4 regions of the Roseibium sp. RKSG952 genome follow, and region 1 is predicted to be linked to each of the others. Evidence: riboswitches for the same ligand, from Rfam matches in the RefSeq annotation. Region 1 holds a riboswitch; each other region holds the start of a gene.
What was found. Region 1 has a riboswitch for thiamine pyrophosphate ahead of thiC (phosphomethylpyrimidine synthase ThiC). Riboswitches for the same ligand answer to the same signal wherever they lie in the genome.
Positions count from the first base shown of each region.

Region 2: another riboswitch for thiamine pyrophosphate. It lies ahead of E1297_RS18905 (ABC transporter permease); the one in region 1 lies ahead of thiC (phosphomethylpyrimidine synthase ThiC).
Region 3: another riboswitch for thiamine pyrophosphate. It lies ahead of thiC (phosphomethylpyrimidine synthase ThiC); the one in region 1 lies ahead of thiC (phosphomethylpyrimidine synthase ThiC).
Region 4: another riboswitch for thiamine pyrophosphate. It lies ahead of thiB (thiamine ABC transporter substrate binding subunit); the one in region 1 lies ahead of thiC (phosphomethylpyrimidine synthase ThiC).

Region 1 covers NZ_SMMF01000959.1:235,777-244,287, forward strand. The annotation lists gene E1297_RS41090 (radical SAM protein) at 1-285, shown strand, start outside; gene E1297_RS41095 (hypothetical protein) at 294-2,000, shown strand; gene E1297_RS41100 (hypothetical protein) at 2,355-3,398, shown strand; gene E1297_RS41105 (nucleotidyltransferase domain-containing protein) at 3,485-3,835, opposite strand; gene thiC (phosphomethylpyrimidine synthase ThiC) at 3,949-5,739, opposite strand; TPP riboswitch at 5,849-5,968, opposite strand; gene E1297_RS41115 (hypothetical protein) at 6,110-8,511, opposite strand, start outside.
Region 2 covers NZ_SMMF01000911.1:44,088-52,598, forward strand. The annotation lists gene E1297_RS18900 (hypothetical protein) at 1-1,023, shown strand, start outside; TPP riboswitch at 1,063-1,167, shown strand; gene E1297_RS18905 (ABC transporter permease) at 1,394-2,047, shown strand; gene E1297_RS18910 (ABC transporter substrate-binding protein) at 2,076-3,023, shown strand; gene E1297_RS18915 (CHASE2 domain-containing protein) at 3,071-5,314, opposite strand; gene rpoH (RNA polymerase sigma factor RpoH) at 5,455-6,342, opposite strand; gene E1297_RS18925 (RluA family pseudouridine synthase) at 6,528-7,553, opposite strand; gene E1297_RS18930 (hypothetical protein) at 7,552-7,899, shown strand; gene E1297_RS18935 (hypothetical protein) at 8,229-8,511, opposite strand, start outside.
Region 3 covers NZ_SMMF01000715.1:327-5,096, forward strand. The annotation lists gene E1297_RS04575 (helix-turn-helix domain-containing protein) at 1-315, opposite strand, end outside; gene E1297_RS04580 (cysteine hydrolase family protein) at 636-1,271, shown strand; gene E1297_RS04585 (cysteine hydrolase family protein) at 1,264-1,878, shown strand; TPP riboswitch at 2,309-2,409, shown strand; gene thiC (phosphomethylpyrimidine synthase ThiC) at 2,539-4,368, shown strand; gene E1297_RS04595 (DUF1330 domain-containing protein) at 4,563-4,770, shown strand, end outside.
Region 4 covers NZ_SMMF01000960.1:23,895-32,405, forward strand. The annotation lists gene E1297_RS41310 (thiamine/thiamine pyrophosphate ABC transporter permease ThiP) at 1-89, opposite strand, end outside; gene thiB (thiamine ABC transporter substrate binding subunit) at 65-1,045, opposite strand; TPP riboswitch at 1,078-1,184, opposite strand; gene E1297_RS41320 (VOC family protein) at 1,335-1,712, opposite strand; gene E1297_RS41325 (helix-turn-helix domain-containing protein) at 1,851-2,318, shown strand; gene E1297_RS41330 (glutathione S-transferase) at 2,313-2,969, opposite strand; gene queF (preQ(1) synthase) at 3,048-3,512, opposite strand; gene queE (7-carboxy-7-deazaguanine synthase QueE) at 3,528-4,229, opposite strand; gene queD (6-carboxytetrahydropterin synthase QueD) at 4,226-4,579, opposite strand; gene queC (7-cyano-7-deazaguanine synthase QueC) at 4,579-5,277, opposite strand; gene E1297_RS41355 (heme ABC transporter ATP-binding protein) at 5,480-6,262, opposite strand; gene E1297_RS41360 (iron ABC transporter permease) at 6,265-7,341, opposite strand; gene E1297_RS41365 (hemin ABC transporter substrate-binding protein) at 7,338-8,216, opposite strand; gene E1297_RS41370 (hemin-degrading factor) at 8,213-8,511, opposite strand, start outside.

The sequences.
Region 1 (8,511 bases):
CTTGAGGATTTTTGCGAATACGCAGTGCGCAAGTTTCACTTCCGTCCGACCTATATGGTGCGCAAAGCGCTGCAGGCGGTTACAAATCCCAAGGAAGGCCTGCGTTCGGTAAACGCATTCAAGAATTTCCTGTTGTCGATCATCCGTGGTGACAAAGCGGTGACCAGTGCATTGCCGCCAAAGCAAACCGAAATTGACGAAGCCTGGAACGCTCGGACGCGGGTGCCGCGCGGACGGATGGAAATGATCGAAGGAAAGAAAAGCCAGCTTAAACGCGCCAGTTGAGTAAGACTTTGCAAGCCTTAGATCTGCAATACGCCCGTGCTGGTGAAACCAGTGACCCTATGCTGCGCTATCAGTGGGCCATACGTGTTGCACTATGCGCCAAGCTCGGCTTCTTGGTATTCTTCGCGTTCAACACCCAGTTCGTGATGGACGAATTCTGGCAGTTCGGGCAGTCTAAATATCTGGGTAATGGGTTCTTTGATACGATCTGGCCGTCCAAGGCGGTCGGCTATGCGGTGTTTTACAAACCGGCGCACTGGCTGGGTTGGGATGCGGAGTCGGCCATCATGATCGGCCGCTTGCAGACCGCTTTGCTGGCCTGCGGAACGCTGGCACTGCTTTATGGCATCGCGCGGAAACTGGGGCAGGACCGGGTACGCGCGTTGCTGGTCGTTCTGCTGGCCCTCAGCTTTTCAACCTTTATCGAGCGGGTATTTCGTACCCGATCCGAGTCTCTGGCGCTGTTTTTCGCAACTGCTGCGCTGTATTGGATCGTGTCCCGAGACATATCGCGCGCAAAGACTATTCTGATTGCCGGATTGTTCAGTGGACTTGCCTTCATCGCGACGCAAAAGGCGGTTTACTTCAATCTCGCGCTTGGCCTTGGACTGGTGGTTGAGGCGCTTTTGCGTCTGGATCTACTGACAACGCTTAGGCGCGGCCTAATGCTGGTCGCCGGGTGGGTCATTCCCATTCTTGTCTACAGCATCGCGCTCGGTGGCTGGGACAGTCTGACGATACTGACCTCTCTTTTCCAAGGTCCGCTCAGGGTCGCCACAAGCGGACATGTCTATTACACCACTTTGGGGATGTTTTACGGGCAGACGATCGAGCGAAATCTGCTTCCTTATCTGCTCGCCGCTTTTGGACTGCTGGCTAGTCTCTACAGATGGAGGACGCTGACACCCAGGCATAAGGTTGCGCTGGTTTTCACCCTTGTCATGATCGTGCTGATTGCACGTCATAATCAGCCCTGGCCCTATGTGTTTATCATGGTGATCCCGTTTCTGTGCCTTTGGGCCCCGGTCACACTGGGCTACGCGGCACGCGGCAAGTTGCAGGCCAGATTGATCCATGCGGTCTGGATCGTTGCCGTTCTTCTCAGCTTTGTCCGCAACATCACATATATAGAACACGACAACCGGGCTGAGATTGATCTCATCCGACAGGTCGAAACTCTGCTTGGGCCCAACGAAAAGTACTTTGATGGTATCGGTATGCTGTCAAACCACGCGGAATCTCAGCGCCGGTGGCTTGATACAAGACAGGTTCACATCGCGAATTCCGAAGGCGAAGCTTCGGACTTCATGCGCAAACTGCGTGCCGTACCGCCGCATTTGATCATTGATACTTACCGAACCCAAAAACTGCGCGAGCTGATGAAACCGTTTCTTGAAAACTCCTATGTCCGGGTTGCGCCGAACATTGGCATTCCGGGAGTTCGCTTTTCGGATGTCAGCGAAGTGACGTTCGAAACGCCTCTTGAGCAGGAGTTCGGACTGTTCGACAAAAGCGGGCAACCTGTGGCGGTGTCATTGTTGGTCGAGGACGAACCAGTGCAGCTACCGGTGTTGTTGCAACCAGGGCCAAATCGCGTGCGTTTGGATGGCGTTGTCGATTGGCCTGTTTTCCTGCTGCCTGCGCACAAACCATATTCCGGCCTCCATCCGATTCCTGCACCCGAGCCGATTTTTATCAGGGTCTATGACTACTGAAACGAGCAAACATCGCTGCTGCTGTGCGGTTTGCCTGATTGATACCACCCAACGTGCGGATTGATGAAAAGTTCCTATTTGAACCTAGGATTCTCATAGTCGGACACGAGCCTTAATTTCAACACCTTCTCGGGTGAGAGAAAATCCAGAGCATCAGTTCGGATCTTATTTATGACAATGAATTCAATCGTTTTGGTCGCCGGCTTATTCGCAATATTAGTGGGGTTACGGTCTCGCAATCCGCGGCCGGCAGAAATCGACCTGATCGCAAACCCACAAACCCGGCAGGGGACCATCGGCCTGTATTTGTTGCGTGGGCCTTACACATTCATTGACCCCAGCGCGGACCCAACGATGTTGTTTAGTTTCCGCTACGGCGAAAGTCCGTTTACCTCGAAAACGGTGGCATGGGCACTTGGGCTATCCTCCGTCTTTGTGGTCAGTGCAATCTACTTGGGCTGGGCGCTTTTTGATATCACAACCTACGGAGCGTGGAGCTTTTTCAACGATGACGTACCAGCGAACAAGCGTTGGTTTCAGGCAGCCATCAGCGTGCTGCCCATGTTTGTGTTTGTTGCGGCGGCAGTAGATCGGGACAAGCTGAGTGCCCGCTTCTTTGGGGGATCGGACACTTATTATGATCTGGCGTATCAGATCGGCTACGGTGTGTTTCTGATTGTGCATAGTCGGGTCTTCGAAAACACTGGGCTGTTTATGATGTCCGGTTTCCTGGTCACTTTGGTGCCGAACGAGCGCAAGATGGCCTTTGTGCTTGGGTTGGCTTTGTGTGTGGCATTTGTGCTGGGTTATCTGGGTAATCTGGGTGCGACCCATGGAGCGATGTTGATCTTCATCTTGTTTATCGCCGTCAGTGCGTGGCTTGCGTTTGTCGCGATGGTCGAAATTCTCAGCGCGTTGCGATGGCATGATGCGGGTGATGTGGCCATCCTCGCCGGGCTGGTCTGCATTGCAGCGATCGGGCTTGTACTTGCGCTGATTATCCCGTTTCTGATGGTTTTCGTTCTCTATGCGATCATGGTTTTGACACCTGAGAGCGTAAGTAACGACTGGGTGAACCTGGTAGGTCCGTTCCGCGAGGGTGGTGTCCCGGCTGCCATTGTGCTGAGCATTGCCTGTATTCCACCACTCCTGCCAACGTTGTGGATCATGTGCTGTGGTCTGGGTACGTTGATTGCCAGAAACACCCCCATGATGTCCCGTTTCATTGCAGAGCTTAAGGTGAGTGAAGGTCCCTTGAACCAATCAGGGTTTGACAATCTGATGCGCCCGTATCGCAGTGCCAATGTGCTGGGTTTCGGAGTATCCACGGTAGCGACCTTTGCATTGCTGGCCGCTGCGTTGTGGATACTCAGCACCGTCTTTACAGTGACTGGCTGAAGCCCTTCGGGCTTCGCCAACCGTTTCGGCAGTCGCTGCACCAGTTTTCGAAGCTTTGCGAGTCAAGTCAGCCGCATACGCAACAACTAACCCGCCTCGTCTTCGAAGTACTGACGAAAGAAAACCGTGACGCCTTCGGATTTTATCGATCTTTCGATGGCCAGTCCTGCCCCCGGTGCAAACCACTCAAGCTGAACCCTGTGATTCAGCGCAGCTTCCAGATCTTCCACGCGGCGGTCATGCCAGTCCATATAGGCCATCTGAGCATAATGATGCGGGCTGGCCGGGAACACTTGTATTGCCAGATCAAAGTCGCTGTTTGCGGAATGCGTACCACGAGCCCGGCTGCCGAAGAGGATCACTTTTCGAATAATTGAATGCTGCTTTGCCCAATATTTTATGGCGTTGCTGTGTTGCTCGCTCAGTCCGTTAGTCACTGGTAAACCCTGTTTTTTGCCTGATGCGGTCTATTTAGGTGTTCAATGTAATATCTCCTAGGTCCGTATTTCAGACGGATGCGAGACCGGTTGGACCGGTCTCGCCATATCGGTCAGTCTTCAACAGGCAGGTAAAGATCTCCACCTTCCCGGAACTTGGCGGCCATGGCTTCCATTCCTTCTTTCTGCGCCTCAGACCGGATGTCGTGGCTGATCCGCATCGAGCAGAATTTCGGCCCGCACATCGAACAGAAATGAGCGACCTTGTGCGCTTGTTTCGGCAGAGTCTGGTCGTGGAATTCGCGCGCGGTGTCCGGATCCAGCGACAGGTTGAACTGATCTTCCCAGCGGAATTCGAAACGAGCCCGCGACAGAGCGTCGTCGCGACGCTGCGCGCCCGGCAGGCCCTTGGCCAGATCCGCCGCATGGGCGGCGATCTTGTAGGTGATGACGCCGGTTTTTACATCATCCCGATCCGGTAGCCCCAGATGTTCCTTGGGTGTGACGTAACAGAGCATCGCGCAACCGAACCAGCCGATCATCGCCGCGCCAATGCCACTGGTGATGTGGTCATAACCGGGTGCAATATCGGTGGTCAGGGGCCCGAGCGTATAGAAAGGCGCCTCGTGGCAGCACTCCAGTTGCTTGTCCATGTTCTCCTTGATCTTGTGCATCGCCACATGGCCGGGGCCTTCGATCATTACCTGACAGTCCTTTGCCCAGGCGATCTGGGTCAGCTCTCCCAGCGTCTCAAGCTCGGCAAACTGTGCTTCGTCATTGGCGTCGGCAATCGACCCCGGACGCAGGCCATCACCGAGGCTGAACGACACATCATAGGCCCGGCAGATGTCGCAAATCTCATCGAAATGCTCATACAGGAAGCTTTCCTTGTGATGATGCAGGCACCACTTGGCCATGATCGATCCGCCGCGCGAGACAATTCCGGTGACCCGATTCACGGTCATCGGAACCATGTGTAAGCGCACGCCCGCATGGATGGTGAAATAGTCCACGCCTTGTTCGGCCTGCTCGATCAGCGTGTCACGGAACACCTCCCATGTCAGGTCCTCGGCAATGCCGTTCACCTTTTCCAGCGCCTGATAGAGCGGCACGGTGCCGATCGGAACCGGTGAGTTGCGGATAATCCATTCACGGGTGTTGTGGATATTGCGGCCTGTGGACAGGTCCATGACCGTGTCGGCGCCCCAGCGGATCGACCAGACCATCTTGTCCACTTCCTCTTCCATCGAGGAGGTAACAGCCGACGTGCCCATATTGGCGTTGATCTTGACCAGGAAATTGCGCCCGATGATCATCGGTTCGCTTTCGGGGTGGTTGATGTTGGCGGGTATAATCGCGCGACCTGCGGCGACCTCATCCCGCACAAACTCCGGGGTCACGTAATCCGGAATATTGGCCCCCCAGTCATTGCCTTCGCGTTGCTCGACGATGGCCTCGCGCAGCTGGTTCTCACGAATGGCGATGAACTCCATCTCGGGAGTTACGATCCCGGCGCGGGCGTAGGCGAGCTGCGTCACCGCCTTGCCATCAGTTGCGCGCAGAGGCCGCGGGCGCACCGGAAACTCGGGCGTCAGGCGGTCGCCTTCAACAAACCCGTTATCCTCGGGCTTGATCTCGCGCCCGTCATACTCTTCGACATCACCGCGCGCCTCAATCCATTTGCGGCGCAACGGGGTCAGGCCTTGTCGAATGTCGGTAATCACGTTCGGATCGGTGTACGGACCTGAGCTGTCATAGACCGGCAACGGCGGCTCTCCCGCGGTCGGGTGGACCGAAATCTCGCGCATTGGAACGCGGACGTCAGGGTGCAGTGTGCCATTCACATAGATCTTACGCGAAGCAGGCAGTTCACCTGTGGTGATTTTGGGGTTGGGGACATTCATGTTGGTGCTCCTCAAGCGGTTCAACTCAAAAAGACACCAGATGAGTTTTGGCTTGGGGAAACGAGAGGGTGTACAGCCCTCTGTTCGGAGTGCGCCCGCCCGGATCCGTGGCCTGCGCGCCCTAGCTTCCTACGCCAGTATCAACTGGGTCAGGTTCAAAGGGTCGCGTCGCCGGGCAATGCCCCGTCAGCCTCTCAGTCCCCTCGGTGGGACTCCCCTGCGTGACCTTTGGTTAGCTCAGGCACCACGTCTGAGACAAGCCCTTATTCAGCCATGTTTCGATTTACATAAACACAGCGTTAGGTAGGAGGGCGCTGTCATCAGGAATTTGTCTCTGCGGCACCGGTTAGGTGCCGCAGAGATTTTTGTTTTAGAACGACCACTTAAGGCCGGCGCGCAGGAACGGGCCCTGAGCATTGTCGCCGATCTCCTGTTCGGCCTTCAGCTCCAGCAGCATGTCCTGAACCAGATCTTTCTCATAACCCACTGCGACGCTTGCACCGGTAAAATCTGTCGATGCAAAGATCACATTCTGAGTTGATGAGAAGACAGTGACATCGGCCTGCGAATCCCCCAGACCTCGGCGCAGTACACCGCTCAGCTGGCCTGACAGAACTCCGCCATTGTTGAATTGCTTTTCAACTTCGGCACCCAACCGGGCTTCAATCACCTCGGTTGTGATGTCTCCGACCGTGGCATTCGCGACCGAGCCGGTTTCCGTGTAACCATCATCCTTCTGATTGGTATATCTGGCGTCTGCAAAACCGATCAGCCCGAATTTGTCGCTGACATCGAACGCGCGCTCAACACCGATATGTGCAGTCAGCAGTGTGCTGTCATAATCTGCCTTTGCATCGGCGCTGCCCGTGATCTGACGTGTTCGATCAGTCGAAAGCCAGCCGTAACCAAGCCCGGCCTCAACCGTGAACGCGCCAAACTGGCGACCCACCGCTGCATCCAGATAGAAGCCAGTGGTGTCAAAGTCGGTCGTGCGGCTATCACCATCGGCCGTGAACACGCCCATACCAAAAGCCAGTGCAATGCCGTTTTCTGTCTGGCCGGAAAGTCCGGCACTGCCGTTGAACAGCTTCACATCGGTTTTGACGTCAGGGTCATTCTCGAACTCGCGGTATTCTGCGTCGATCATTGCAAACGGTCGGAACCCACCGAAAGTTGCACCGGGTGCATTTCTGAACGAAACACCCTGTGTTACCTGCGGGGCCTGCTGGAACTGCAGCGCATTGCCGCTGCTGCCTACTACGCTGCCAAACATGGCGACGACATCGCCCGGCGTTGCAACGTCGGTCCCGTCAACGACAGCATATACCGGAGCTGCCCCACCTTCGTTCTGGACAAACCAGGCAGAGTCCTGATCCGAAATCTTGGTGGTGAATGTTCCCACAGTTGGTGCAGCGTCCTCAAAGCTGAAAACTTTGCTACCCCCTTGTGCGTCCAGATTCACATCGTGATCACCCACACGGATCCGGCCCGAGATGTTGTCTTTCGTATCTACGTTCAGGACACCTTTGCCGGTTCCCAGATAGATCGCATAAGCATCACCGCCGTCGGAAGTGGCCGAGATGGTTCCCACATCCGTAATCACGCCGTCAAAGTTCTCGAAATACAGACCATACGCATTCGCAGCGGGACCACCCGTTGCGCTTGCCGAGATAGATCCGGTGTTTGAGAACGTGCCCTGCATATTCTCGACCCAGATACCCGCAGCCAGCGCTTCGGCATCGTCAGTGCCGTTCGCTATTGCTGCAGCGGCGCTGATGGTGCCTGTGTTGGAGATGTCTGCGGTGACCTCATCATAGAGCAGGATCGACTGCGCCCTGACATTCTTGGCACCTTCGGCCCGAACCATGATGCTGCCGGTGTTCGCAACGCGACCCCCGGTGTTTCCACGCACATAGACGCCACGGGCGGTAGCATCATCTGCATCTGAAACACTGGTGGTTCTGATGGTGCCAGAGTTCGAGAGCGTGCTGTCAAAGCCGTCCCTGATCTGGATGGCGCCTGCATAAGCTGACGCACTTGTTTCACCCTTGGCAGAAACAGTGATGGAGCCGCTGTTGGTGATGTCGCCCGCGACATCGTCCCCGACATAGAGACCATATCCTTCGGCCTCGTCCGTAGCATCCGTGGAGGTCACGTTGATCGAACCCGCATTGGTGAAGCTGCCCGTTAACGCGTTGCTGATATAGACACCGCCTGCTGTTGCAGAGGTTTCACCATCGGCCTTAACCGTGATTGCTCCGCTGTTCGAAACGTTGCCGTCTACTCCGCTCGCGTAGATGCCATACGCTTGCGCTTCAGAGCCAAGACCCTGCGCCTGCGCTGATATCGTGCCGCTGTTTGCGATGTTCCCACTTACAAGCGCACCGGCATAGAAACCGGCTGCCGAAGCAAAGGAATCGGGTGCAGTTGCCTGTGCCGAGATCGTGCCGGTATTGGTAAAGTCACCATCCAGCGTTGAGGATGAGTAGATGCCATATGCATAGGCCTGGGATTCATCAGCGATCGCCTGCACGGTTATGACGCCGTTGTTGATCGCGTTGCCTTCGAACCCGCCACTGACATACAGGCCATAGGCTTCGGCCGAGGATGTTTCGTCCTGTGCAAAGGCATTGACGGAGCCGGAATTGAAGAAGTCTCCGGTAAGTCCGCTGCGGATATAGAATCCATAGACGGTCGCAGATGAGTAACCCTCTCCTCGGGCGCTCACCGAACCGGTGTTGACGATATTACCGGTCATGCCGCCTCTGACAT
Region 2 (8,511 bases), on a different contig from region 1:
CTTTTCCTGATCATGGTCGTCATTCTGGTTGGCATCGGCATTTTGGGTGTGGTGTACCTGCAGCGCGCCGTGATTGCCGCGCTGATTTTTGGCGATGACCAGCAAACCGTTGCAATGGCTCCTGACACTGCCGACAGTGTTGAGCCTGCAGAGCCCGCCGAGACAGCCTCCGTAGCGCCATCACCAACGCCAACGGCACCTGCGGCCCCCGAACCCGCCAAGAACGCCGACAGGCTTCTGGATGCAAATGGGGAGCCTGCGGCCGCCCCCGATGCGCGCACTGTCACGACCACGCTGATTACGCCGCAGGATCTTGAAGCTGCGGTCGAGCCTGATACGGCATCTGCGGCACAGGCACCTGCGACCGAAGACAGGGTGCCGCAAGCACCGGATGCGCAAATCGCGGCCCTGACCAGCCCGAGCACAATTGATGATCCGACACAGGCTCTTTCAGGTGCAACGGAAACGCCAGCCCTTTTGGGGTCACAGCGGTCGATCCTCTATGAGGAAGGCGAACAGGCAAACGGTTCGGGAACAGCATCGAATGGCGAGGTTGTCTGGTCGCTGGAAAGTGAAACCGATATCCAGGGCCGTTCGCAAGAGGTCCTGGCCGCCGCTATCCGCATCCCTGAACGCGATCTGAGTGTCAATCTTCGCATCAAGCCGAATGACGACAGCTCTTTGCCAGCGAGCCACCTGGTCGAAATCCGGTATGATTTCCCGGAAAACTTCTCCTCCGGTGATGTCGTGAATGTCCCGGGGCTGGTGATGAAGCCGACGGAAGAAGCGCGCGGAGATGCCCTGCTCGGAGCATCGGTCAAGGTCTCGGAAGGCTATTTCTGGATCGCCCTTTCCAGTCTGGCGAGCGAGCGCGAACGCAACATGGGGCTCCTCAGTGACCGCGGCTGGATCGACATCCCGATGCTGTTCGATACGGGCAAACGCGGAATCCTGACCTTGGAAAAAGGACCGACGGGCACCGAGCTTGTTGAACAGGCGGTCGCTGCATGGCAGCCTCAATAGGAATGACTTGCAATTCATGAAACACCGGGGCATGGTTTGCCCCGGTCCGAGGGGTGTTCCGCAGCGGAACTGAGATGGCTCATAGCCGAACCCTTAGAACCTGATCCGGGTCATGCCGGCGAAGGGACGGAAGCCTTTAGCCTTTCCCGGATCTCCAATATCGAACGCTGAGCCAGTCGGGGCCAGCGCGGGGGGATCCAGCGTGTTGAAACTGAACGCCAGTCTTGGCACCGATCAGGCAGGCCGCATTCCGTTTTCACAAAACGCATTGCGCCAGGTCATATTGCGATTGGTGAGGGTCGGCTTGGGGCTCGCGCTTGCAATCGGCATCTGGGAAGCCGTGGTCCGGATTTTCGCGCTCCCACCATTCATGCTTCCCGGTCCCATGCGTGTAGCGGATGCGTTCCTTTCTCAAAGCGGTTTTCTTTTGCATCATGCGTCCATCACGGCCTTTGAAACCGTTTTGGGATTTATCTGCGGCGTGACAGCCGGCACTGTTTTGGCAATCATGATGTGGTTGTTTCCGCTTTTCCGCAGGGGACTCCTGCCTGCCGTGTTGGTCACCCAGGCGTTGCCGGTTTTTGCAATTGCTCCGATTTTGGTCTTGTGGCTTGGCTTCGGTCTCGCATCCAAGATCGTGATGGCGGTGCTGGTCATCTTTTTCGCGGTGACCTCGACCTTCTATGACGGCTTGCGCCGGGCCGATCCCGGTCTCACGGACCTTGCCCGGCTCTACCGTTTGCCGCGCTGGAAGGAGCTGTTGTACTTCCGGATCCCCGCCGGGCTTCCGGCCCTTGCCTCCGGCATGCGCATTGCCGCAGTCTTTGCACCGATTGGCGCCATTGTTGGTGAATGGGTCGGGGCCAAGGGCGGGCTTGCCTTCATCATGCTTCAGAGCAACGCACGCATGCAGACCGACGTCATGTTTGCAGCGCTCATTCTGTTGGCCATCATGGTGCTGATCCTGCGCTTTCTGGTCGACCATCTCACACGTTTTCTAGTTCCCTGGCAGGTCGAGGATTGATCTGCCCAAATCCATTTGGAGGATACTGATGAAAAAACGCCTGCTCGGCGCGTTGTGCGCAGCCGCATTGACCGTCGGACTATCCGCATCGGCTCAGGCTGCGGAAAAGCTGACCGTCCTGCTGGACTGGTTTACCAACCCGGATCATGCCCCCTTGATCACCGCGCAAGCCAAGGGCTTCTTTGAAGCCGAGGGGATTGAAGTCGAATTTATCGAGCCGGCTGATCCGGCAATGCCGCCGAAGCTTGTCGCCGCCGGACAGGGGGATATCGCGGTTTCCTACCAGCCGACCCTGCATGCGCAGATCAATGAAGGCTTGCCGGTTGCCCGCATCGGCACCTTGGTGGAGACGCCGCTCAACTCCCTGATCGTGTTGAAGGACGGTCCGATCAAGGAACTGTCTGATCTCAAAGGCAAGAAGATCGGCTTTTCCGTCTCCGGTTTTGAAGACGCCATGCTGTCGCAGATGCTGAAGTCCGTCGGCCTGTCGGTGAATGACGTTGAGCTGATCAATGTCAACTTCGCCCTGTCTCCCTCGCTCATGTCCGGTCAGGTCGATGCCGTGATCGGGGCCTACCGGAATTTCGAACTGACGCAGATCGAGATCGAAGGCAAGGAAGGTAAGGCATTTTATCCGGAAGAAAACGGTGTGCCGATCTTCGACGAACTGATCTATGTGGTTCACAAGGACAAGGTCGATGATCCGCGCTATGCCAAGTTCATGGCGGCAATCGAAGCGGCGACGATTTATCTGACCAATCATCCGGACGAAGCCTGGAACGCGTTCATCGAGGCCTATCCGAACCTCAACGACGAGCTGAACAGCCGCGCCTGGGTCGATACCTTGCCGCGGTTTGCCAAGCGCCCGGCCGCACTCGATGAGGGCCGCTATCAGCGGTTCGCCGAGTTCATGCATGAAAACGGCTTGATTGATGAAGTCGTGCCGGTCGACACATATGCGGTCGAAATCCGCTAAGGCCTGAGCCTTGAACGGGTGCTGCCCGCGAGATCCTGACAACGGGATTAGCGGGCGGCGCTTTGTCCGGGTTCCGACCGGTCCGGATCTGCTGGCCTTTTTGCGTTTTCGCGGAGACGCTCCTCGAAACGATCGTAAAATGCCGCGAGTTTTCGGGGCGCAGCCCGGCGGCATGGCCAGAGTTTCCTGAGAGCGGCTTCCGGGCTGCCTTCGGTATCGGCCGCTATGAGCTCCAGATGACAGTCTTGAAGCGTCCGGAAGGGCTCGGATTGTGCGAAAACCTCGTCTCCAACGAGTGCAAACAATTTGACCGGCCGGGATTTGCCCTTGAGCGATATCTCCCCCGCCTCAAGATAGGCAAACATCGGGGCAGCGTCTCGGGTGGCATCGGACACGAGAAGGTCCGCACCGACGGCCTTGCAACTGGACTCGATCCTCGATGCGACATTTACGGCGTCTCCGATGACCGAATAGTTGAACCGGTTGTCTGACCCCATATTGCCGACACAGGCTTCGCCCGAATTGAGACCGATCCCGATCTGTACGGTTTGTGTCTTCAGGGCGCGGGCCTTGAAGCCGAAGCTATCCTCTCCGTTGAGCCGGTCGACAACCCGCAGCATTTTCAATGCCGCGCGGCAGGCATGTTCTGCGTGGTTCGGGATCGCAAGCGGTGCGTTCCAGAATGCCATGATGCTGTCCCCGATATACTTGTCGATGGTGCCGTCTTCGGCCTGAATGGCATTGGAGAGAGGAGAAAGCAAAGCGTTCAGGAACCGGACAAGTTCGGTGGGGGTCAGCTGTTCCGAGATTGGGGTGAAGCCGCGGATGTCCATGAACAGGATGGTCATGTCGCGCATTTCGCCGCCAAGTGTCAGCTGTTCGGGAGACTTCTCGAGCTGTGAAACCAGGTGCGGCGAGAGATATTGGCCAAAAGCCTGACGGACAAAACGTTTTTCTCTAAGCGTGAAGATGTAGAGCAACAATGTCGAGAAGGCGAAAATGATGAACGCGGACAGGCTTGGATAAACCGGGTCAATCAGTATTCCGAAATCGGAAAAGGCAAAGATCGACACGCCGACAACCAGCATGACCAGGATGCCGCCAAGTGCGGCCGTTGCGATCCCGCCGAGGACCGGCAGAGCGGCGATCGTGATGGCGCCGAGGAGGAAGGTGCCAAGGATTTCCGCGCCATTGGCCCAGTCGGGGCGCTCAATAAAGTGCCCACCGATCATTTGCTCGGCGGCCTGCGCATGGATGGAAACGCCCGGTACGACCTCGCCGAGGGGGGTTGCCCGGATATCCAGAAGTCCGGCGGCCGAGGTGCCGACGAATATGATATGACCTTCGACCAGTGGTCTGACCCGGGCATGCTGTGAAGGGTCGAGGATGGCCGCGACAGACACATAGCGGTCTGGCCGGTCCTCGTCGAAATGGATCCACATTTCACCGTGGCGGTTGGTCGGGATCTCGAATGCGCCAACCTTTACGTCGGTTACCGCGGGTATTGCGCCCCTGATTTCTCCGCTGGCTCCGGTGGAGCGGACGAGCAAGCCGCTTGCACCTTGCGCGACCCGGAGCGCCTCGGTGGCGAGGCCTGGATAGACCTGTGATCCATCGCTGAACAGCAAGGGGATTCTGCGCACGATTCCACCCATATCGCTATGGGCCAGAGACATTCCGCCAACTCCGCTCGCAGCCCCCTCGAGAACCGGGAGGTTGGGCAGGGCCGACAGGAATGGCGGAAGGACATTTGCAGGATTGTCGCCGCCGAAGGCAAAGCCGGCCTTGACGGACGGTTTTCCCCCGCTGACATCGGGCACCAGCGCGAACCCCAGCACGACGGGGGCTTGCGAGATCATGTCCGCAAAAACGAGATCATGATCCGGCAAGGCTTCAAGAAGATGCACGACGCTGCTGAGATCATGGGAATGAAAGTTTTCACTCAGCCTGGCAGGAGACGTTCGGTCGGGTTCACTGAAAACAATATCAAACGCGATGACCGCAGCCCCCAGTTCATCGAGATTGCGGACAACTTCGGCAAGCCGTGTTCTTGGCCAGGGCCACTGTCCATATTGCCCGATTGCGTTTTCGTCGATGTCGACGATCCGGACCGGCACCGGTTGATACTCCCGCGGCGCAAACCGTTGATAGGCATCAAAGGTCAGTTCGCGAATGGCGGTCAACAGCTCGGGATTCGCAACGCGGTACAGCGTCAGAAGTGCGAGAAGGGCCGTTGCCACGACCCCGATCAGGAAACGCTTTCCAGAAAATCGTCTGAGCACCGTCCGCATAACACTATTCCGGATGAAATCCGGATTAGCCTATGCGCCTTGTTGAATGCCTTCAAGACGCAGCGTTAGTTTGGTGCGCGCATATGAAAAAGGCGGTCACCCGGACCGCCTTTCGCAGAAAACTGAATTGCCCGGATGTTCTACATCATCGCCGGTGCTTCAAGCGCCTTGGCGCTGTTCCGGACAGCTTTTTGAACTTTTTCGAACGCCCGGACTTCAATCTGGCGGACACGTTCGCGGCTGACACCAAATTCACCGGACAGGTCTTCAAGTGTCATGGGGTCTTCGGACAGGCGCCGGGCCTCGAAAATCCGCCGTTCCCGTTCGTTCAGGACATCCATCGCATTGCTGAGCAACTTGCGGCGCACATCGAGTTCTTCCTGATTGGCGAGAATGGTCTCCTGACTATCGCCCTCGTCGACCAGCCAATCCTGCCACTCGCCGGCATCTGCTTCGGCGCGTACCGGGGCGTTCAGGCTGGCATCCCCGCCAAGCCGGCGGTTCATGGAGATCACTTCATCTTCGGAAACGCCAAGCCGGGTGGCGATCTCCTGCACCTGATCGGGCTTCAGATCGCCTTCGTCCAGTGCCTGGATCTTGCCTTTCAGGCGGCGCAGGTTGAAGAACAGCCGTTTCTGGTTGGCCGTTGTGCCCATCTTGACGAGCGACCAGGAGCGCAGGATGTACTCCTGAATGGCAGCCTTGATCCACCACATGGCGTAGGTCGCCAGACGGAAACCCTTGTCCGGCTCAAATCTTTTGACGGCCTGCATCAAGCCGACATTGCCTTCGGAAACCACTTCGGCAATGGGCAGGCCATAACCGCGGTATCCCATGGCGATCTTGGCAACGAGGCGCAGATGAGAGTTGACGAGCCGTTCTGCGGCTTCTGGATCTTCGTGCTCCTTGTAGCGCTTGGCGAGCATATACTCTTCCTGCGGCTGGAGCATCGGAAACTTGCGGATCTCATCGAGGTAACGGCTCAGGCCGCCTTCCCCCGCTGTGAGCATAGGTATATTCTGGGCCATCAGATGCGCCCCCTTTCTCCCAGTTTGACGTCCCCCATCGACGGGCTTTCCCGGCTTCCTGACGCGACAGCCGGACGCAGCTTTCAAGGCAGACATCCTTGTTCCGGCGTCCGGGTCCGGCACGCCAGCCCCGCTAATATAAGTAGGTTCTAACCGATTACATGGAAAAAAGCTGGAATCATGTTCTAAAAACTTCGTAATGTTTGTAAAAGTTCATTGAAATCAGATGGGTAGGGGCTTGTGAAGCGGAGCGTTTCTCCCGAAATCGGATGCTCGAAGGCCAGTAGTCCGGCATGGAGGGCCTGACGGGAGAATCGGTTCACAACGCTTTTGAGCGGTTCATCCAGACGATTGGTTTTCGTTTTGAAGCCCGAGCCATAGTCCTGATCCCCGATCAGGGGATGGCCGATATGCGCCATGTGCACCCGGATCTGGTGTGTGCGGCCGGTTTCAAGCCGGCATTCGATCAGGCTTGCGAGCGGGTTCTGGTCTTTGGGGCCGAACCGCTCCTGGATCTGCCAATGGGTAACGGCGTGCCGCCCGGCAGTCTTGACCACTGCAATCTTCTGGCGATTGGCCTGAGACCGGGCAAGGTTCGCGTTCACCGTGCCCTTGAGACCTGACGGCGCGCCCCAGACGAGGGCGGCATAGGCCCGCTCCAGAGGCCCTGTCTTTCCGTGATCGGCGAATTGGGCGGACAGTCCCTGATGGGCCCGGTCGGTCTTGGCAACCACCAGCAATCCGCTCGTGTCCTTGTCAATGCGGTGAACAATCCCCGGCCGTTTGACGCCTCCGACGCCGGACAGGCTGTCGCCGCAATGGTGGATCAGCGCGTTGACCAGCGTGCCTGTCCAGTTGCCGGCGCCCGGATGGACGACCAGTCCGGCCGGTTTGTCGACGACGATCAGTGCATCGTCTTCGTAGACGATCGACAGCGGAATGTTCTCCGGCTGCGGGTCCGGATCCTCTGCTTCAGGTAGCCGCAGGACCACGGCATCGCCTTCGTTGACCCTGTGCTTGGGCTCCACTATCTTCGCGCCGCCGACGGTGACTTCACCGGCCTTGATCAGCGCTTGCACGCGATTGCGGCTTAAAGTTTCCAGTTGGCCAGCCAAAACGGCATCGAGCCGTTTGCCGGTGTCCTCACTTGAAACCGTTATGGAAAAGTCCGCGTCAAGCGCGTGCGGATCGTCAGGAGTAATATTTGTCATGTCTCGGCCGGACGTAAGGGATGAAGAACGGGAAGAGCCGCCGCTCGATCCAGCCTCGCAGCGCATTCAGGTAAAACTACGCAGACTGTTGCTCGGCTCGTCCCTGATCATGTTTGTCGGGTTTATCGCCGTCTTTGCAGCAATCTTCTACAAGATCAATAGCGGTGGCCCTGAAGCGGCAATTGAATTTCCGTCTTCAATCGCGGTGACCGCAGGCGGTGAGGTCACTCAGATGGCTACCGGGAACGGTGTTATCCTGTTTGTCGTGAAAGGGACGGATGGTGCGGACAGCCTTGTTCGTGTCGACGCCGAAAGCGGCGCAATCCTCTCCCGGACAAGCATTTGATACCAACCGCCCGAGCCGGAGGAAAACCTTATCAAAAGGGTCAATAGTTCGGGCGGTTGGTAAAAGGGGCTGCCCGGGCGATTTGGCGTGATTTTGTCCGGGTCCGACAGCGATGGACTTCAGAGACCCTTCTGCGGCGTCGATTGCGGTTTGATAGTTTGCTTGGCTTTGGCGAGAACCGAATAAACGCTATCCCGTGGCGCAGCATGGCCTGAATTTTTCCGTGAACGCGCATGCCCGTAATGCGGTTCGAGCGGCCACCCCCGGGGCCTGACCTTTCGGACCGAAGCCGTAAATTCGGCATGGTTTCCGCAGCATGTACGCGGGTCTCAGCCTGGTGCCTTGTGGCGGTCAGGGTCCTGATAGAACTCTATGATGCATGTGCCGGGATCCACGGCGGCGGAATGCTCCACTTGATCTCCTATGGCAAAGGTTTCACCGGCATTGAATACGCAGGGCAGTCCATCGATCACCATGGCAGTCCTGCCCTGCAGAATGACCCCCATTTGGGGGCCATGCCGATGCGTTGGAACCTCGGCCCCGTCTGGAAATTCCCAGAACACGACCTGTCCGTGAGGTCCGGACAACAACCATCCGAAGGTGCCTGCGAAG
Region 3 (4,770 bases), on a different contig from region 1:
ATACCCGAACTGCCCGAATGATACGATGGCCGGAACCAAACCGTATCCACGCTCCGTGATCTGATACTCGGCGTGCTTGCGCTGGCCCGGCTCCTGATAGTCTTTGGTGACGACAATACCGGCCTCAGCCAGTTGCTTCAGCCGTTTCGACAATCCGGCTGGCGAAATGCCGATATGTCCCTGAAGTTCTCTGAACCGCGTCACGCCTGCCAGAATGTCTCGCAAAATCAGAATCGACCAGCGGTCGGAAAGAATATCGGCGCAAGCGCCGACCCCGCAGTAAGTCGTATCCACGTCGCGCCAATCCGTCGTCATCACATCCCCTCTTGGTGATTTCCATCGCAAACGCATCCGGACTGTTCCTCCGCCAACAGCAAGATGCAGATGCCTCTGTAATTCCGGTCCGGTTTCCAGGTCCACGGTTTTCTTGAAGTCCCTTTGCGCCCGGTTTCCTTAAAAAGGCCTCGCCTTCTTGCCTCATGCCTGCACTGCTGCAGCCAATCCGGATCGGCACCCGTCCCCTCAGGCTTAATCCATTACACTGTTCAAAAATACCTTGCTACATATTTTGAAGTCAGATAAACCGATCTCCGGACCCATCGGAATGCCCTGCAGCAATCAATCAGGACCCGCGCATGATGACCTATTCAATCGCAAAGACCGCATGCCTCGTTGTCGACCCGTTGAATGACTTTCTCTCCCCCTTTGGAAAAGCCTGGCCGATGTTGCGGCAAGTCACCAGGGAGACGCGCCTTCAAGAGAAGATGGGCCAAACCCTGCGTTTGGTCCGCTCCCGCGGTATTCAGGTGGTCTTTGCCCCCCATGAAAGGTACCGGGGCGGCAAGCGCCCGGACCGCAAATACCTGCATCCCTCGCAGTACCTTCAGGGCGTGTTCAGAATGTTCAGCGCACGCGGGTTTGGCGGCCGGTTCCATAAGGATTTCCGCCCGAAGGACGGAGATATCATTGCGAGCGAGCACGCTTGCTCAAGCGGTTTCATCGGCACGGACCTCCAGGACCTGCTTCAGGAACGCGGCATCACCCACCTGATCATCGTCGGTATGCTTGCAAACACATGCATCGAATCCACCGCCCGCAGCGCGGTCGATCTGGGATATCACGTGACCCTCATGCCGGAGTGCGTCGCGACGTGGACGCATGCGGATCAGGCCGCTGCCGTCGATCATTCCTACAAACAACTCGGCCACCAGATATTGAGCCTCGGCGAGCTGGAAGCCGCTCTGGAAGAAAGAGAGCCCGCACATGCTTAGCGCAGCCCTGAACCGAATGAATGCGGCCATTCTCCGCCGCAAGACAGATTCTTACCGCCAGTATCCGTCCGGAAAGACCGCAGTGATCATGGTCGATGCAATTCCGGCGTATCTGGCGGACCAGGATGGCCTGATCCGCAAGATAAAGCAGATCATGGATTTTGCCAGACACCGGGGCATGCCGGTCATCTTCAGCGATTTCGGGGGGAGCCGGCCTGCAAGGGACCTTGTCCCCGGCGTAAAGCGGTTGTTCGACCTTCTTGAGAAAGCCGATGCCGAAGCGACCACATCTGCAGCCTTTTGGCACGGGGAAAGTCCTTTGACACACCAAAGACAAAGCCTGAGCGCGTTTTTTGACGGAACACTTGCAACGCAACTGAGTAAATCCGGCATCGAACATGTGGTTCTGGCAGGTGCCTTCGCCGACTTGTCGGGAGACTCAACGGCGCGCCACGCATCCGAACTCGGTTTTCATACAACGGTCCTGTCAGACGTATTCGGCGCTACGAGCAAAGGCGCACATGCCGCAACACTCGGCATCACCCTGCCCCGGCTGGTGCATCAGGTCACGACTGCAGAATCGTGGCAGCGCGACGTTCTGGCGTAATACCAACCGCTCGAATTATTGACCTTTTTGACCTGGTTCTCCGCCGGTTCGGCCAGGAGAGTTTCAAAGGACGATGCGGGACATCATTCGAGAAACTGGACGCCGTGCGAACCGGCGGAAAACCGCCTGGCGGTGCGCAGCGCCCTTGACGCTCAAGCCCTTGTGCAAAAATCGCAAAGTAAGCTTTTCAAGGCACAGTCCGCCTTGAAGGGCTTCCCAAAAAATGAGCGCTTCAGATTGACCTGCTTACATCGTTCAGCACTTCTAAATAGAGCTCACCGGTTTTGCGCGCAGGAGATTTTCGATCTGCAAGTTCATTAGAAATCCCGCTGTTCCTGTGTCATGGCGGCAGGACGCAAATACCAATGCGTGCATAACCAGCTCCAGCACCCTTGAAGATGAGCCGCCGAGCCCTTACCCTAGGGGCGTTGCAGGGGAGTCCCGCCGTTTAGGGGACTGAGAGGCTAACAGGACGGATGTCCGGTGAAGCGACCCTTTGAACCTGACCCAGTTGATACTGGCGTAGGAAGCCCGGTCCCGAGCCTGACGGTTTGTCCGTCTGGTTGTTTCATGTCGCAAGTATCATCTTGGGGCCCCGTCAGTTTCCCGTGCCAAATGTCCGCTGTGTCTTTTTAAGCCAGCAGCTTGAGGAGCACCGGCATGACGTCACATTTTCCTTCCCCGGACCCGTCAAAGGTCCCGGCCATCACAACAGGCCCCCTTCCCGCTTCGAAAAAGATTTTTGTCGACGGCACACTTCATGACGGTGTGCGCGTGCCCATGCGCGAAATCTCGACCCATCCGACCGCCGGCGAACCGCCGCTTCCGGTCTATGACAGCTCGGGCCCCTACACCGATCCGGAATTTGTGCCGGTTATACGCAATGGCCTGCCTGCCTTGCGCTCGGACTGGATTGCCCGGCGTGGCGACACGGAAAGTTATGAGGGCCGCGAAACCAGGCCCGAAGACAACGGCTTTGCCCGGGGCGACCATCTGGTCCCAGAATTCCCTGCAAAACGCGCGCCCCTGAAAGCGGTATCGAGGGAGGCTGTCACCCAGCTCGCTTATGCCAGGGCCGGGATGATCACGCCGGAAATGGAGTTCGTGGCCATCCGCGAGAACCTGAAGCGCGAAGCCGTGGCCAGCGAACGCGACGGCGAAGCGTTCGGTGCCAACTTGTCCGATATCGTCACGCCTGAATTTGTCCGCCAGGAAATCGCGGCAGGCCGCGCAATCCTGCCCGCCAACATCAACCACCCGGAACTGGAGCCGATGATCATCGGCCGGAACTTCCGGGTCAAGATCAATGCCAATATCGGTACCTCTGCCGTCACCTCATCCATGGAGGAAGAGGTCGAAAAGATGGTCTGGGCAACCCGCTGGGGTGCCGACACGGTGATGGATCTGTCGACCGGCCGCAACATTCACAACACACGGGAATGGATCCTGCGCAATTCGCCGGTGCCGATTGGCACCGTACCGATCTATCAGGCGCTGGAGAAGGTCAAGGGCATCGCCGAGGACCTGACCTGGGACGTATTCCGCGACACGCTGATCGAACAGGCCGAACAGGGCGTCGACTACTTCACCATTCACGCAGGCGTGCGCTTGCACATGGTTCCGATGACGGTCAAGCGGGTAACCGGGATCGTGTCGCGCGGCGGCTCGATCATTGCCAAATGGTGTCTGCACCACCACAGGGAGAGCTTTCTTTACGAGCGGTTCGACGAGATCTGCGACATTTGCCGCGCCTATGATGTCAGCTTTTCTTTGGGCGACGGCCTGAGGCCGGGGTCCATTGCCGATGCCAATGACGAAGCCCAGTTTGCCGAACTGGAAACCCTTGGCGAACTCACCAAGATTGCGTGGGCCAAGGACTGTCAGGTGATGATCGAGGGGCCGGGCCACGTCGCCATGCACAAGATCAAGGAAAACATGGACAAGCAGCTTGAGTGCTGCCACGAGGCCCCGTTCTATACCCTGGGCCCGCTGACGACCGATATCGCACCTGGTTACGATCACATCACCAGCGCCATAGGGGCTGCGATGATCGGCTGGTATGGCTGCGCCATGCTGTGTTATGTCACGCCGAAAGAACATCTCGGTCTGCCGGATCGCGAAGACGTCAAGACCGGCGTGATCACATACAAGATCGCAGCCCATGCCGCCGACCTCGCCAAAGGACTGCCGGGAGCACAGGCGCGTGACGACGCACTGTCACGGGCGCGTTTCGAGTTTCGTTGGGAAGATCAGTTCAACCTGGCGCTCGATCCGGAAACCGCGCGCGATTTTCACGACCAGACCCTGCCGAAGGAAGCACATAAGGTGGCCCATTTCTGCTCCATGTGCGGGCCGAAATTCTGCTCCATGCGGATCTCCCACGACATCAGGACCGAAGCCCAGAAAGAGGGCATGGAAGCGATGGCACAAAAGTACCGCACCGGCGGAGATCGCTACATGCCCGTGACGGAACCGGCCAAAGCCGGATAGAAGACCACGGCTGTTCCCCGCAGCGCTTTCGCTGCGGGGAACTTCAGAATTTCAACCGGTGCCGGTTTGGGTTTTCCCTAGATACCGGTTTCAACTTCTTTAAAAATCATCCAGATCAATTCGCGCAGCATTCAGTGAATGACTATCTTTGCCAGAGGGAGGCACAAACCGTTTGCCAGCAAAGGTATCGCCCCATGAAGTTCTATTCGGTAATGGAAGTCACACCCAAAAACGATGACTGGCTTCAACCATCCATTGAGGCCGCCAACAGGCTTGTTCCCAAGCATGGCGGAAAATACTTGGCCCGGACCAAAACCCACGAACAGCTGGAAGGTCCGGAAGAGCAGGCAAGCATCCGCATCCTGATTGAATGGCCGTCACGGCAAGCCGCCCTGAATTTCA
Region 4 (8,511 bases), on a different contig from region 1:
GCGGCCAGTGTGCCCAGTATCAGCGCGGCGACCAGGGCAGCCGCGCCGATACCCGGCAATGGGCTTACTGGCTGAGCGCGCTCAACCATTCTGCAAGTGCCTGATCCCGCACGTCGGCGGCTTCATCGGGTGAAAAGAGCAGAGCCTTTTCCGGAATGGTCAGGGTTTCAAACCCTTCGGGCAACCCAGCTGCCGGGGTCACTGCCGGGTACATCCAGTTGGTTGTAGGAATGATCTGCTGGAACGCATCCGAAACCATGAATTCCAGGAATTGATCCGCCAGTTCCGGCTGATCAGTCCCGGCGAGTTTCCCTGCCACTTCAACCTGCATGTAATTGCCTTCGTCAAAGACAGCTGCCGATTTCGAAGCGTCTTCTTCAGCGATCAGGTGATAGGCCGGAGAGGTGGTATAGCTGAGGACCATATCCGATTCACCTTCGAGGAACAGGCCATAGGCCTCGGACCACCCTTTGGTGACTGTTACGATATTGTCTGCAAGACCAGCCCAGATTTCGGGTGCCTCGTCGCCATAGGCCGCCTTCACCCACAACAACAGACCAAGGCCGGGTGTGGAAGAACGTGGATCCTGAATGATGATCTTTGTCTCGCTGTTCGCCAATTCACGGAAATTCGCTGGGGCCGAGTAATCGGCGTTGTGAACAAATGCGAAATAGCCCCAGTCGTAGGGCGCAAAAACGTCGTCGGTCCATTCAATCGGCAGCGCGTAGTCAGCTGTAACGGAACTGGGTGCAAACAGACCGGTTTCCTTGGCTGCATTGATCAGACTGGTATCCAGTCCCAGCACCACGTCAGCTTCCGAGTTTTCGCCCTCAAGCCGGATACGTGACAGCAGGGCGGCGCCATCTTCAACGCCAACAAGATTCAGATCGCAATTGCAGACCGCTTCAAAAGCTTCTTCGACCTGCGGACCCGGACCCCAGTCCGAGACAAAGCTGTCATAGGTGTATACGGTCAGCTGAGGTTTGTCGGCGGCAATAGCCGAAGTTGCACTCAGTAATCCCGCAGCAATCAGCAGATGTTTCATATCATCCTCCATTGCGGCGAGAGGGTAAGGATGGATGAAACCGTCACCTTTCCCTCCGCCGGTTCTAGCCGGTTCAGGTTCAACGGGTTCGCCTGATAGGCATCTCAGCGCGGCAGGCCACGCACCCCGAGGTGAAGCTGTGATTAGGAGGATGGAGACCCGATTACAACTATAATCGCGTCACCCAGGGTGCACGAACCGAAAGGTAGCGCTCACAAATTGCTCATATCTGACATTAATTGCAGACCGTTGCCGCAACTTCGGCAACGATCCTTGGGTCTACAATTCCTCAGGACCCGCCCGTCAAATCTTGGGCAAGCATGAAGGCGTTGCCGTCGGGGTCATAGAATGTCGCCGTCTTGACCATGCCTTCGACTACATCTGTTGGGCCGTCAAACTGAACATCAGCCTGTTCTAGCTTTTGCCTTGCGCTGTCTAGGTCGGCGATGCCGAATACAGGGACGCAGTTTCCGGGCGCGGGTTTGGTGTGCTCACCAAGCCCAAGGGTTACGCCCTTGGTCAGGGTTTCTAGCTCTGACCAACCTGCCTCATCTGCATGATAAAGCGTTTTGAAGCCAAGCATGCTCTCGTACCAATCGGCGCTGGCGTGACGATCCTTAACCGACAGCGCAATTGTTATGGTTTCTTCCAGGGAAATGAGCGGCATCATCTTTCCTTTTAAGGTAAAATATAGTAACTATACTTTATGTACATTGATGCACTTGTCAACATCACTTCGCGGGCGTGGGCCCTGCCCATTCTTTCCAATCTTCACGAAGGTGTCCCTGGGCGGCAGGCGCCATTGTTGGCTGCAACCGGCGCGGGCCGTACGTCATTCTCTCAGAGTGTAGATCATCTCATCCAAATTGGATTGCTTGAGCGAAACCCGGGCTACGGCCATCCGTTGCGACCGGAATTTCGACTGACACAGCGTGGTGCAGTGGCAGCCCGGTTCGCCAATCAGATCCTGTCTGCGACCAGCGAAGATAATCAGGATCTGCTTCGGCGCTCATGGACGTTGCCCGTTCTGGCGACCCTTCATGAACTGAGCCACTTTAACGAGATCAGGCGAAACCTGCTGACGATCACTGATCGCGCCCTCTCACAGTCCTTGCGAATGATGGAGGAGCGGGATTGGGTGCAACGCGACATCGATGATGGCGCACGACCACCCCGCGCGACTTACCATCCGATAAATACCGGTGAAACAATCACAGCAATCACAGGTCCGGTGATTGTGTTCAAAACCGGTTCGCAGTTGCGGCAGTTATAGGTCGGAGACAGCGTCTGAGGTTCCGAACCAAATCGGCACATCATCTTCTGACCAAGGGGCGTATTTGTGCATGATTTGCCCGAAAGTGTCGCTAGTCAGAAATTGGTCCAGCCATCTGATAAGGTTGGGCCAAGGCTGAGCGTCAAACCACACACGGTCAATATTTGCAAACTGGCGCACGAATGGCAGCATTGCCAGATCTGCAATCGTTGGTCGATCTCCGAACAGCCACGCCTGCCCATCCAGTTTTTGGTCAAGGACGGTCAGATAGGTGGCCGCCTTTTGCCGCTCAACCTCTTCGTCCAGATCGGGATATCGCGTGGCGTATTTGGTGTGATCCAGTGCATTCTTGAACGGGCCGTCATTGGTTGAGATCAGCTCCCAACCTTCCTTCGGCATATCGAGCAACTGTTGGGGGTCGCTCTGTTCCAAAGCCCAGATCATGATGTCCAGACTCTCATCCAGAACCTGGTCATTGGTTCGAAGAGCGGGCACTGTCCCAGACGCTGAAGTATCAAGAAAAGCCTGTGGTTTGTCCCGCAGCAGGATCTCACGCAGCTCGACCTTTACACCCGCGCTGACCAGCGCGAGGCGCGCCCTCATCGCATAAGGGCACCGACGAAACGTCCAGAAAACAGGGTGCTGAGCCATATCGCGATCTATCCGGCTTTCTGTGTCATAGTCAAATATGCGGGCGCAGCGCTCGATTGCCTCGCCCGCATCATCAGCTCAGCCGCGCCCGCGATACGGTGGCACTCCCTGATCGGGAATCCAGACGCCTTCGGGCATCGCACCGGTTTGCCAGAACACATCAATCGGAATGCCCCCGCGCGGATACCAGTATCCGCCAATACGCAGCCAGCGGGGTTCGAGGAACTCCGTCAAACGCCGTGCGATCGAGATTGTGCAATCCTCGTGAAATGCACCGTGGTTCCGGAATGAACCCAGGAACAGTTTCAGTGATTTGCTTTCAACCAGCCACTCACCCGGTACATAGTCGATCACCAGATGTGCAAAGTCGGGTTGTCCCGTCATCGGGCAGAGAGAGGTAAATTCGGGTGCCGTAAAGCGAACGTTGTAGTCCACGTCCGCCTGCGGGTTCTGGACACGCTCCAGCTCGGCCTCTTCGGGGCTGGCAGGCATTTGCGTTGCGCCGCCCAGCTGGGTGAGATTGCTGTAGATGCTGTCACTCATGTGTTTCTCCTTTGCTCAGACGCCGCGCTTATTGCCCCAGACAAGTACATGCAGCTGGGGAAGAATACGGGGTCTGAACCATCGTGCGTTCAGTGTTGTGTCGATTAGCCATTCCAATCGTCCTGTCGTTTCACCCAGGTCGATGGGTTCCGTTGGATCGCTGTTCGGATTTCCGGGCTGAAGATAGAGCGGCAGATCCGGATAACGATCTGCGACTTCGCGCGCCCAATCGAAATCAGCACTATCGAAGATCACAATCTTCAGGACGGTACGGGTTGGGCGCGCAGCCAAGCAGGCGTCAAACTGGCTCCAATCCATCATTTCTCCGCTGCTTGGCGGTTTGGGGCTCAGGATCAGCATGTCGAGATCTGAGAACCACGGCTTGGCGATCGAGCCCTGGGTTTCGCAGGCAAATCCGTAGCCATGTTCCTTGCCCAGTGCGATGAGCGGGGCGAAATCCTGAATGGCCGGATTGCCGCCTGACAGCGAAACGGTCAATGGTTGCCCGCCGGACAGGCGTTGGACTTCGGCCCAGACCGTCTCGGCCTTCATCGGGGTCCAGTCTTGACGATAGTCGCTGTCGACTGCATGGGGGCTGTCGCACCACGAACAACGAAAATCACATCCGCCGGACCTGACAAAGACTGTCGGTTCGCCGATCAGTGCGCCTTCGCCCTGTACAGTGGGGCCGAAGATCTCGGATATCCTCAAGCTCATGGTCGATACTCCGCCCAGGTCTTAGGGGTCTCAGACACCTTGACGGCCGCCGTTTCTGGCCAGCGGGCTGAACACCATTCATAGAAGTGACGCGCCAGGTTCTCAGCGGTTGAGATTTCGTTCATCACATCGTTCAGGTGCCGGTGGTCAAAGCTGTCGTCGATATAGGTTTTGAGTGGCTTCAGTTCCTGATAGTCCCGAACAAAACCGTCCCGATTCAATTCGGCTGCGGCCAGTTCGACCACCACGATATAGTTATGCCCATGCAGCCGCGCGCATTGATGCGTTTCGGGCAGGTGGCCCAGCTGATGTGAGGCAGAGAAGTGAAACTCTTTGGTGATCCGGAACATCAGTCTTGCTTTCCTTCAATCGCCGCGCGCCAGAAATCGGGGTCTTCATAAAGGGTCGGGTCAGCTACACCGGCAAGATCGAATGCTTCGCGCCGCTCCACACAGGTGCCGCAACGACCACAGTGGCTTTCTCCGCCTTTGTAGCAGGACCACGTCTGATCAAATGGTGTGTTAACCCGTGCACCTTCGGCAACGATGTCAGCCTTGGAACGATGCACGAAGGGGACGTACAACGAGACATCTGCGTAGCCATCAAGAGCCGCGCGTTGCATCGCATCGAACGCATCCGTGAATGCAGGACGGCAATCGGGATAGATGAAGTGATCCCCGCCATGCACCGCAGCTGCAACGGCGTCGTCACCCGCAGCAGCGGCGACACCATATGCGATGGTCAGCATGATCGCATTGCGGTTCGGCACCACTGTGACTTTCATCGTGTCTTCGGCGTAATGGCCGTCTGGTACATCCAGGTCATCCGTCAGCGCAGAACCAGTCAGCGATGCCCCGACGGATCGCAGATCAATCACGTGATGGGGTACGTTCAGACGCTCGGAACAGGCGGCGGCAAAGGCCAGTTCTTTGTTGTGCCGCTGGCCATAGTCAAATGACACAAGACGCGACAATTGTCCGTCATTCGCCAGAACGTGAGCAAGCGAAACGGAATCGAGCCCGCCGGAGCAGACCAATGTAGTCTTCATGATTTTCAGTCCTTGTTTTGATACCCGGGTAGGCTGCGACCGGTGGCCGGGACGCATAGGAGCAAACCGCGCAGAATGCAATGCACTTTGCGTTGAGCCTTGGGGGCAGTTTTGGCTGCTATCCGCGATAAACCGGGTTTGGATACCAGGACGTGTAGGGTCGCGGTCCCGAATGCAGGTGATCGCGATCAAACTAGGTCTGTCAGGTGTTCTGGTACATGGCCTGTGGCAGTACGAAGGGCACCTGAGTCGGGGGTGTTTTATTCATCTGCAAATTGATGCCGTAGACATCCCGCATCATGTCGTCGTTCAATACCTCCGACGGTGCACCCGATCCCCAAACGCGGCCTTGCGAAAGCACGTAGATTGTATCCGCAAACAAAGCTGTCAGATTGAGGTCATGCATCACCACCACCACACCGCCGCCTCGCGATGCAAAATCTCGGGCGATATCGAGGACCGTGAACTGATGGGCGATGTCCAGACTGGCGACGGGTTCGTCCAGCAGAAGCCACTTGGTCTCGGAACTGTCCGGAGTTTCCCAAACCTGCGTGAGAACACGGGCCAGTTGCACACGCTGCTGCTCGCCCCCCGACAACTCCTGATAGGACCGGTTTTCAAACCCGGCTAGATCAACATGCTTCAGCGCTTGAATCGGCAAGTGTTCATCTGCACCGGCCAACCCGCGCGCAAGCCCAAGCCGAACGATCTCGAGCACGGTGAAGGGAAAGGCAACCGATGAGGCTTGTGGAAGGACACCCCGCATCGGGGATAGTTCCCATGGCTGCAGGGATGAGATGTCAGATCCGTTGAGCGTTATGGTTCCCGCACCCGTAATTTCGCCTGACAGCGTCTTTAGCAAGGTGGACTTACCTGATCCGTTGGGACCAATAATCGCCGTAACCTTTCCCGGTTCTGCCTTGAAGTCGATACCATGCAGAATTTCCTTTCTGCCCAGTGTCACGCGGATGTTTGTCGCTTCCATTTCTACATCCCCATCGTTCCGTGGCGCCGCAGCAGAATCCACAGGAACACAGGTGTTCCGAGTATTGCGGTGACGATACCAATAGGCAGTTCAGCCGGTGCAACGATGACGCGGCTGATCATGTCCGCGCAAAGCAGCAGGCTGGCGCCCAGCAGCGCTGAATTCATCAGCAATCTGTGGTGATCGGGACCTGTTCCCAGCCGCAGAAGGTGCGGTACGACGATCCCGATAAACCCGATGCCACCCGAAACTGCGACGGCGGCTCCGGTTGCAGCTGCCACAGCCAGGATCGCTAGATTCTTGCTACGTTGTACAGGTATTCCGATGTGATGCGCGACAGCTTCGCCCATCGCCATTCCGTTCAGAGCACGTGCAAGAAACTGGGTGCTGACCACCGCTATTAGAATGATTGGCGCCACGGTCACCACTTTGATCCATGTAGCACCGGCAAGTGAGCCCATGCCCCAAAAGGTCAGATCACGCAGTTGCTGATCATCGGCCATATAGACCAAAACACCCGACACCGCCCCCGACAAAGCTCCCAGGGCAATACCGGCCAGCAACATCGTCGCGACCGAAGTTTGCCCGCGCCGGGTCGAAACACGGTAGAGGATAAGAACCGATGCCCATCCACCAAGGAATGCGGCAACGGCCACAAGACCATTCCCAACCACGCTCAATAGGGCGGCGGGCAGATAGCTTCCCAGGATGATCGCTGAGATCGCGCCAAGACCAGCGCCGGCGCTCACACCAACAATTCCCGGGTCGGCCAGCGGGTTGCGGAACAGGCCTTGCATGACCACGCCTGACACCGCCAGGGCGGCTCCGACCAGCATGCCCATCGCCAATCTGGGCAGTCTGATATCCCACAAGACGATCCGGTTCAGGTCGGAAACTTCACGGCCTGAAATCAGGTCAGAGATGGTCGCGCGGAGCGAAGCTTCGGATGCTCCGATCGAAAGGCTGATGGCACTGACCAGACACAGCAGCAAAAACAACGCAAACGTTACGCGTCGTGCGGTTGCGCGACGGTCCTTTGGTGGTTTGATCAGTTCATCATGCTCAAGTGCAATGCTCATAGGCCCTGCTTGTTTTGAAGCGCTTTAGAAAGGTCGCTGATCGCGTTTGCCGTGCGTGGTCCGAACCCCAATAGGTAAAGACCCTGCATCCGTATCAGCCTCTTGTTCTGAGCAGCTGGTGTCAGCGCAATTGATGGTATCTGAAAAAGCTCTTCGTCCGGTGTCGCGTGACCGCCTTGGCGATCCATCATCAGGATCACATCCGGAGCTGCGGTTGCCATCGCTTCGGGCGAAATGGGTTTGTATCCCGAAAAACTGGCGGCCGCATTTACGCCGCCGGCGAGTGAGATGATGCTGTCGGCCTGAGTGCCTGATCCGCCGACCATGATCCGGCCATCCTGAATGGACAAGATGAACAGGACCCGTGCCCGGTCAGAGCCTGTTGCTTCGATGGCGGCAGAGTGGGCCGCATCTATTTCGGCACCAACCTGTTCAGCTAGAGCGTTTGCCGCCTCTTCTTCGCCCAGCGCCGCACCGACTGCGCGAATCTTCTCGACGACACCGTCGCGGCTGAATTCATGCGGCACTTCGACGTATTCGACACCGGCCTCCCTGAGAACCGCAATTGCCTCGGGTGGTCCTGATCCTTCGACGGAGACGATCATGTCGGGCGCGACGGACAGAACACCTTCGGGTGTCAGTGCGCGCATGTAGCCGACATCGGGCAACTCCGACGCTTCCTGCGGATAACTAGAGGTCCGGTCCCTTCCGACCAGCCTGTCTTGTTGGCCCAGTGCATAGATGATTTCGGTGACCGAGCCGCCAATCGAAACGATCTTGTTGGCTTCTGTTCCCTCGGCCATTGCCTGATGTGCGCCAAAGGTGAGACTGATAAAAAGCGCCGTACGGTTCAGGAATCTGCTGGTCATACTCATTGCGCGGGCTCCGCTACTGCCAGTGATTGCAATCCGGCGACAAGTTCGTCCCAGGCGGGGCGATGGTCGTTTTCCCCAGAACGGCGGCCGAATACCTGCAGGATCAGACCGCCATCGGAATCGAATGCTTCGACAGATACGGCAGGGCCGCGTTGGGTGGGCTTGGTAACAGCCCAGACCTCTGCGATGCGATCAGATCTCAGATGGAGGTTGAACCGTGGATCGAGCACGTTGAACCATGGCCCCATCTGTTTAAGGGTATGTATTGGCCCGCCATGAATTTCGATGCACCCGC